Regions from separate parts of the Streptomyces sp. NPDC104814 genome, predicted to be linked through region 2. Evidence: riboswitches for the same ligand, from Rfam matches in the RefSeq annotation. Region 2 holds a riboswitch; the other holds the start of a gene.
What was found. A riboswitch is a leader RNA that binds a small molecule or an ion and turns the genes downstream of it on or off. The one in region 2 is predicted to bind cyclic di-AMP.
Positions count from the first base shown of each region.

Region 1 (4,286 bases), on a different contig from region 2:
GATCCACGGCACCAGGTACTCGCGCGCCCAGTGGACGTCGTCGCGCCGGACCTCGAGCGTGCCGCGCGGCGGCAGCGGCGGCCAGGGCTGCTCGGGGTCGGCCGGGATCCTCAGGCCGAGCGCCTGGCCGGCCCGCAGCGCCACCCGCGTGTGCCCCTCGGGCGACAGGTGCAGCCGGTCGCCGTCCCAGGCCCGCCGGTCCTGCACCGACTTCAGCGACCACAGGTCGAGCACCGGGCATCCGTAGCGGTCGGCGATGGCCCGAACGTGCCCGTTGTAGGTGGCGATCTTGCCGCGCAGGTGCTTGAGGAGCGGGACGCCCCGGGTGTCGAAGCCGGTCGTCACCATGACCGTGCCGGCCACGGCGGCGAGCTGCGCGACCGCCCTCTCGAACCGCTCGGCGACCTCGTCGGGGTCGGTGCCGGGCCGGATGATGTCATTGCCGCCGGCACAGAACGACACGAGGTCGGGGGCGAGTTCGACGGCCCTCGGGACCTGGTCGGCCACGATCTGGTCGAGGAGTTTGCCGCGCACCGCGAGGTTCGTGTAGGTGAAGTCTCCCTCGGGCCGCCGGTCGGCGAGGAGTACGGCGAAACGGTCGGCCCAGCCCACGAACTGCCCGTCGGGGCCCGGGTCTCCGACGCCTTCGGTGAAGCTGTCCCCCAGCGCCACGTACGACCCGATCACTGCTCTGCTGTCACTCTTCGAATCGTCTGCCACAGCCGTCCATGATTCACCCTTGAATGTGACCTACGCGACCGTAGGCAGGGGTTGACGGACGGTGAGATAAGCCACTCCACGTGTCCGGCCGTGTCGGGAATAACCGCCCCGGCCATGTGCCCGGCCGGTCCGGGCACACCGAAGGCCGGACACCCGTGGATCGGGGTCCGGCCTCGGTGGCGTGTCAGGCGGGTGGCCGCCGGGGCGGCGCGGGGTCAGCCGACGGTGACGCCGTGGGCGCGCAGGTAGGCGACCGGGTCGACGTCGGAGCCGTAGTTCGGCGTGGTGCGGATCTCGAAGTGCAGGTGCGGGCCGGTCACGTTGCCGGTCGCGCCGGACAGGCCGAGCTGCTGACCCGCGGTCACGCTCTGGCCGGCCGAGACGGAGATCTGCGAGAGGTGCGCGTACTGGGCGTAGTAGCCGTCGTTCAGCTTGACGACGACCTGGTTGCCGTAGGCGCCGCCCCAGCCGGCGGAGACGACGGTGCCCGCGCCGACGGCCTTGACGGTGGTACCGGTCGGGACGACGAAGTCGACGCCCGTGTGGTACCCGCTGGCCCACATGCTGCCGGGCGTGTGGTACGCGGTGCCGATGGTGGCGCCGGTGACCGGGAGGGTGAAGCCGGAGGCGGTGCTCGCGGGCTGGGCGGGCTTGGCGGCCTCGGCCTTCGCGGGCTCGGCGGCCTTCGCGGCGGACTTGTGCGCGGGCGCCTCGCTCTTGTGCGACGGGGCGGCGTGGTGCGACGCGACGGCCTTCTTGCCGAGGGTCAGCTTCAGACCGGGGTGGATGAGCGACGGGTCGCTGCCGACGGCCTCACGGTTGTCGTCGTAAAGCTTCTTCCAGCCGCCGGCGACGTGCTGCTCGTTCGCGATCCTCGACAGGTAGTCGCCGGACTTGACGGTGTAGACGCGCACGCCGGACTGCGGCGCCTTCTTCGCCTCGGACGGCAGGCTCTGGACGGCCTTGCCGGACACCGACTGGGCGGCGGTCTGCGGCGTGGCCGCGTGCGCACCGGCGGCGCCCATGAGCGGCAGCGCGAGCGCGGCGCCACCGGTACCGGCGACGGCGAGCGTACGGGCGAAACGCTGGGACTTCGGACGACGGTGCTTACCCTTTGCGGGCATGGCGCTTTTCCTCTCCGGCGCCTGCGAGGTGAGCTGTCGGGTTCGGGCTGGAGATGCCCGGCCGCGCTGGGCGCGGCTTCACCCCATAGCCGTTCCGGGAACCGGAACAGGCGGTCGTACCTGTGGGTCCCCCGCTCCTGCCGTGCGTCGGGTGGGTGGGTGCGGTGCACCGGACGGCGGCAGGATTCGGCGTCCGTCCGGATTTCGTGGGGAACGTAAGCGAGCAGGACGCACGGGGACAAGCGAAAGGTTGCGTGAACGGGCGCTTCTCGTGATCCAATGCCGGAATACGCCGTCACGCTGTGTGAATTGGATCTGCTGTCGGTTCGTCAATTCACCAGGAAATACTCAATCATTACGTGGACATGACGTACGACGGACGGTCACGGTTATGACCCTCCTCACGCGGCCACCTTCCAGGGATCCTCAATTCATTGCGAGTTGGAACGAAGGCGCCAATTCGGGCAGAAGGCCCAGATGTGACGTGGGCGGATATCCATCCCATTCGAGTGCCGTCTCCGGGGAGGCGGGGACAACCGGTTGCCCCGGGAATCCATGTCGTATCGTCGAAGGGCAGCCCGTCGGCCATTCGAGCCGTGTCGGCGGGCACGAGCGGGAGGAGCCCTTCGTGACGCAGCAGGTGCCGTCGACCGAACCCGAGCTGACCGGAGTGCGCAACTTCCGAGACGTGGGCGGCCTGCCCACGGTCGACGGGCGGCGGGTGCGGCACGGCGTGCTGTTCCGCAGCGGCCACCTCGCCCACGCGACGCCCGAGGACACGGTGTACCTCTCCTCCCTGGGGCTGCACACGATCTTCGACTTCCGCAACGCGGCCGACCAGAAGCTGGAGGGCCCGGACGTCGAGCTGCCGGGCGTGCGCAACGTCAACCTGCCGCTGTCGGACCCGGCGGACGGCGCCGAGTTCTGGAAGATGGTGCGCGACGGCGATCTCGACCAGCTGCGCGGCATCCTCGCCGACGGCAAGGGCGCGAACCGGATGATCGCCTCCTACCGCACGATCATCAAGGAGCGCACCGGCGAGCACTCCCGGGTGCTGCACGCGCTCGCCGAGGACAGCGTCCCGGCCCTGATGCACTGCGCCGCGGGCAAGGACCGCGCGGGGCTGTCGATAGCGGTCACCCTGCTCGCCCTGGGCGTGGAGAAGGACGCCATCGTCGAGGACTACCTGAAGTCCAACGAGAAGCACCGCCGGTACAAGGTGCGCCGCAGCGGCTCGGCGGAGTCGGCCTACACCCCCGAGGTGATGGAACTGCTCAGCCCGCTCTTCGACGCGCGCGCCGAGTACCTGACGGCGGCCATGGAGACCATCGAGGAGACCTGGGGCGGCGTCGACGCCTACCTGGAGCAGGGGCTCGGGCTCACCCCCGCGGGCCGGGAGCGGCTGCGGGCACGCCTGCTCGACTGACGGCGGGACGGCGCGGCGGCGCCGGCGGCGCCGGCGGCGGGGGGACCTATCGGTTGGCGCCCAGCTCGAACAGCAGCCAGATGAACCCGGCCAGGACGTGTCCGACGGCGATGTAGATGATGAGCCGGATCCACAGGGTCCGGGGGAACTTCTCCTCGAAGTTGCTCATCGTGCCTCTCCAGGGTGGGCGGGCCCCAGGCACAGCGTGGCCGTGGGGCTCTGCAGCAGGGTGTGGACGAACAGGAGCTCCAGACCGCCGGGGTCCTCGGCGGCGATCCGGTGCGGGGTCAGCGAGTCGAAGTGCGCGCTGTCCCCCGGGCCGAGCCGGTGGGTGGTGTCCCCGAGGCGCAGCCTGAGCCGTCCGGCGAGGACGTACAGCCACTCCTCGCCGGGGTGCACGCGCACGATGTCCCCCTGCGCGCCGTACGGCACCTGCACCCGCAGGGCCTGCATACCGCGGCCGGGCGCGCCGGCCTGCCGGTACGTCCAGCCGCCGGCCGCCGTCGGCTCCATGTCCGCGCCGCGCACCACGGCGTCCCGCTCGGCGACGTTCTCGCCGAGCAGCTCCGAGACGGTCGTACTGTAGATACGGGCCAGCGCGAGCAGCATCGGCAGGGATGGCTGGCGCTGTCCGGTCTCCAGACGGGACAGATGGGCCGGGGACAGACCGGCCTCGCGGGCGGCGGCCTCCAGGGTGAGGCCGGCGCGGCGGCGCAGGGACCGCAGCTGCGGGGCCACCGCGGGCAGGTCGCCGGCCGGTTCCGCAGGGGACTCGGAGGAGCTCATGCCTCCCATTGAGCCGCGGATTTGCCTCTGCGGCAAATCTCTTGCCTCAGAGGCAAAGCGGCCGCCGCCGACCGGTCCGCCACCCGCTGACCGCTCGCGGAGCGCCTGGCCCACGCCCGAGCCGCCCACGGACCGCCCCGCCGGACCCGCGCCGGCCGCCGCCCTGTCCGCGAGCCCGCCCGGGCCGTCGGTCGCCGCTACCGGTTCGTCACCGCCTGTTTGATCAGGGT
Region 1 covers NZ_JBVJOL010000001.1:865,736-870,021, reverse strand. Annotated here, with positions in the region: gene ACZ64A_RS03620 (SGNH/GDSL hydrolase family protein) at 1-687, opposite strand, end outside; gene ACZ64A_RS03615 (M23 family metallopeptidase) at 936-1,844, opposite strand; cyclic di-AMP (ydaO/yuaA leader) riboswitch at 1,850-2,005, opposite strand; gene ACZ64A_RS03610 (tyrosine-protein phosphatase) at 2,473-3,270, shown strand; gene ACZ64A_RS03605 (DUF6126 family protein) at 3,317-3,439, opposite strand; gene ACZ64A_RS03600 (helix-turn-helix domain-containing protein) at 3,436-4,056, opposite strand; gene ACZ64A_RS03595 (aspartate aminotransferase family protein) at 4,254-4,286, opposite strand, start outside.
Region 1: it holds a riboswitch for cyclic di-AMP, as region 2 does, so the genes downstream of both, ACZ64A_RS03615 (M23 family metallopeptidase) here and ACZ64A_RS32310 (M23 family metallopeptidase) in region 2, are expected to answer to the same signal.

Region 2 (4,286 bases):
CAGGCGCGTGCCCGAGGCCGGGACGGGCGCCCTGGCCGAAGGATGGGTTCCCGGCGCGGGGATCGGCTCCACGGCCCGCGGGTGCGCCCCGGACCCGGGTGCCGACGGACCGGCCCCAGCCTCCGCCCTCGGCCCCGGCTCGCGGGCCGCCGTTCGGCTGCCCGGTGACCCCGTGCCGGACCCCGGGCCCGGGGACGGTGGGGAGGCGTGGCCCGAGGAGGGCCGCAGGATCTTCCTCGCGCGGGCCTTCGTACGAATCCTGCCGGTGCTGCTCATCGCGGCCGGCGCGGTCTACGACTACTGCACCCCCTCCGACTTCACCGCGGTGCCCTTCTTCACCGCCGCACCCCTGGTCGCCGCCCCGCTCTACAGCCGCCGGGGCACCGTGCTCACCGGGCTCGCCGCCGTCGCCGTCGTGCTCGGGCTGCATCTGACGCTCGGCATCGTCTGGCACACGGACGCCGTCACCGAGCTGGTGACGGTCGCCACGGTCGCCGTCCTGGCCGTCCTGATCAACGCCCTCGCGCGCCGCAGCAGCGAGCAGCTTGCCTCCGCGCGCGAGGTCGCCGAGGCCGCCCAGCGCGCCGTACTGCCCGAACCCGCCGAACGGATCGGTGGGTTCCAGATCGCCGCCTGCTACGAGGCCGCCCGTGCCGACGCCTTCATCGGCGGCGATCTGTACGCCGTGCAGGACAGCCCGTACGGCGTCCGGCTGATCGTCGGGGACGTGCGCGGCAAGGGCATGGGCGCGGTGGCCGCCGTGGCCGTGGTCATCGGGGCGTTCCGGGAGGCCGCCGAGCAGGAGGCCACGTTGGAGGCGGTAGCCCAGCGGCTGGAGCGGGCGCTGGTCCGCGAGGGCGCCCGGCGCGACGGGCTGGACGCGTTCGAGGGGTTCACCACCGCCGTCCTCGCCGAACTCCCGCACGCCGACGGTGTCGTCCGCGTCCTCAACCGCGGTCATCCGCCGCCGGTGCTGCTGTACGCCGACGGCACCCTGCGCGCGCTCGCGCCCGCGGACCCCGCGCTGCCGCTCGGCCTGGGCGAGCTGGGCCCGTGGCCGGACCGGGCCGAGGAGGTGCTCTTCCCCGGCGGCGCCACCCTGCTGCTGTACACCGACGGCCTCTCCGAGAGCCGCGACCGGCACGGCCGTTTCTACGAGGTCGAGGCACGGCTCGCCGGACGGGTCGTCACCGCGCCCGGCGCCTTGCTCGCCGCGGTCGCGAAGGATGTGCGCCGGCACTCCGGGGGCGGCATGGCGGACGACATGGCGCTGCTCGCCGTCCGCCGGCCATGAGGGTCACGATGGGTGAGCGGACGACCGCCCTCTGCATAACAATTGACTTACCATCACCAAAACAAGGTTTTGGACGTGACGTCTGAGGGGCGGTCAAGTCACCCCTTTTGCCCCGCTCGTGACCTGAAAGTCCAGGCCAAGAATGTTAATGATCAAGACGAACGGCTTGGAATCCGGCCGCCGGGTCTATTAACGTTCGATAACGCAGCGCGGTCGTCCCAGCCGTCACAAGAGACGGCTCCGTGCTCACGCGCCGAATCCCGTAGGGAACCGGGGAACCACCACCTTGGGGTGAATCTCGCGTCAGCCGCCGTCGGTCGACGGCCGGTATACGCGCGTAGGAGACCTTCCTGCTCCGAACCCGTCAGCTAACCCGGTAGGCGAGACGGAAGGAAAGGAGTACGCCCGCGTGGCGTCCAACCGGCCTGCCCCGACAGCCCCGTTCGTGCCGAGTCAGCAGGGCCCCGAGACCTTGGTCTACGGCGGTCACCGCACCGACGAGGGTCCTTGGGAGGAGTGGAACCCCACTGAGGAGTCCGTCCGTCCCGTCCGCGGCCGGCACCGCGTCGCCAAGCAGCGCGGCGGACTCGCCCGCAGCTCCACCGTCCTCGGCGTCGGTGTCATCGCCGCCGTCGGCGCGGGCGGCATGGCCAGCGCGCAGACCGGCAAGCCGCCGGTCTCCATCTCCATGCCCGACCTGCCCTCGGTCGGCTCGCTGATCTCCGACCACGAGGACGACAAGCCCCAGGGCTCCGCCACCCCGCTCAGCGACATCGTCAGCTCCGCCGACACCGCGCAGGGCACCTCCGACGCCGGTGAGGCGCTGCGCAACCGGATCATGGCCCAGGCCGAGTCGCAGCAGGTCCAGGTCGACGTCAAGGCGCAGGCCGCCGCCCAGGCCGCCGTCGCCAAGCAGGCCGCCGAGGCCGCCGCCAAGGCCGAGAAGGAGGCCGCGGCCAAGGCCGCCGCCGCTAAGGAGAAGGCGGAGGCCGAGGCGAAGGAGAAGGCCGAGGCCGAGCGCCTGGCCGCGCTCGCCAAGCAGTACGCGCTGCCGACCTCCTCGTACACGCTCACCTCCCGCTTCGGGCAGGCCGGTTCCATGTGGTCCTCCGGCTACCACACCGGCCTCGACTTCGCCGCTCCCACCGGCACGCTGATCAAGGCCGTCCACAGCGGCACGATCACCGAGGCGGGCTGGGCCGGCTCCTACGGCTACCGCACGATCCTGACCCTCGACGACGGCACCGAGCTGTGGTTCTGCCACCAGTCCTCGATCAGCGTCAGCGTCGGGCAGAAGGTCGCCACCGGTGACGTCATCGGCCGCGTGGGCGCCACCGGCAACGTCACCGGCCCGCACCTGCACCTGGAGGTGCACCCCGGCGGGCAGGCCTCCGGCATCGACCCGATGGCGTGGCTGCAGGACAAGGGCCTCAACCCCTGACACCGGGTCTGAACCCTGACACCGGGCCTCACCCCCGACCCCCATCCTGACCCCTGACACCGGGTCTGAACCCCTGACACCGGTACGACTCCCCGATCCCCGGCGGTCCTGACGGCACCCCCCCGACGTCAGGACTGCCGGCCGGTGTCCCCATGCTGTCGGCTGCCGTGCGGAATGGGTCGCTCCACCGCTGTCGTTGACACAGAGCATGACTGCTCTTCGCAAGCTCGGTACCTCCGACCTCGAGGTCTTCCCGCTCGCCCTCGGCGGCAACGTCTTCGGCTGGACCGCCGACGAGACGACCTCCTTCGCCGTCCTCGACGCCTACACCGCCGCCGGCGGCAACTTCGTCGACACCGCCGACTCCTACTCCGCCTGGGTCACGGGCAACCAGGGCGGGGAGTCCGAGACGATCATCGGCCGGTGGATGAAGGCCCGCGGCAACCGCGACGACGTCGTCATCGCCACCAAGGTCAGCCAGCACCCCGAGTACCAGGGGCTGCACGCCGAGAACATCAAGGCCGCCGCCGACGCCTCCCTGCGCCGTCTGGGCACCGACCGCATCGACGTCTACTACACCCACTACGACAAGCCCGAGGTGCCGGTCGAGGAGATCATCGGCGCCCTGGACGAGCTGGTGAAGGCCGGCAAGGTCCGGCACATCGCCGCCTCCAACATCTCCGCCGAGCGCCTGCGGGCCTCCCTGGAGTTCTCCGACCGCGAGGGCCTCGCCCGGTACGTGGCGCTCCAGCCGCACTACAACCTCGTCTCGCGCGCCACCTACGAGGGCGGCCTCCAGGACGTCGCCGCCGGCGCCGGTCTCGCCGCCGTCCCCTACTACGCGCTGGCCTCCGGCTTCCTCACCGGCAAGTACCGTCCCGGTGCGACGGTGGACAGCCCGCGGGCGGGCGGTGCCGCGCAGCACCTGCGGTCCGAGCGCGGCCGCGCGGTCCTCACCGCCCTGGACGAGATCGCCCAGGCCCATGACGCCCCCGTCGCGACGGTCGCCCTCGCCTGGCTCGCCGCACAGCCGACGGTCGCCGCCCCCATCGCCTCGGCGCGCACCACGGACCAGCTCCCGGCGCTGCTCGGCGTGGCCGACCTGACCCTGACGGAGGCGGAGGTGGCACGGCTGACGCAGGCGTCGGCCTGACCGGCGCCCCGCCGCGCGGCCGCTAGGAGCGGTAGGGGTTGTACGCCGGGTACGCCGGATGGACGCCGTACCCGGAGTGCCCCGCGTAGCCCGTCGCCGGTGGGGTGTGCCCTGTCGGTGCGGTGTGCCCCGTGGGTGCGGCGTACGGCAGGTGGGGCCGGGCCGCCCCGGGGGCCGGCCACGGGTGCGCGGGCCACGGCAGCATCACCGGCACCGGCGGCGCGGTCGCCCGGGCCGCGTACTCCAGCGCCGGGCGGGCCAGCCGGCGCAGCCGCCACACCTCGTTCAGCAGCTCGCTCTCCCGTACGACGAAGTCGGCGCCGACGCGGCCGTGGCGGCCCCGGTGCCGCAGGAACGCCAGGGACGTCGCGTACGCCTCGTAGCGCGCGACCTCCTTG
Region 2 covers NZ_JBVJOL010000012.1:236,126-240,411, forward strand. Annotated here, with positions in the region: gene ACZ64A_RS32305 (PP2C family protein-serine/threonine phosphatase) at 173-1,294, shown strand; cyclic di-AMP (ydaO/yuaA leader) riboswitch at 1,536-1,692, shown strand; gene ACZ64A_RS32310 (M23 family metallopeptidase) at 1,704-2,735, shown strand; gene ACZ64A_RS32315 (aldo/keto reductase) at 2,944-3,888, shown strand; gene ACZ64A_RS32320 (PrsW family intramembrane metalloprotease) at 3,911-4,286, opposite strand, start outside.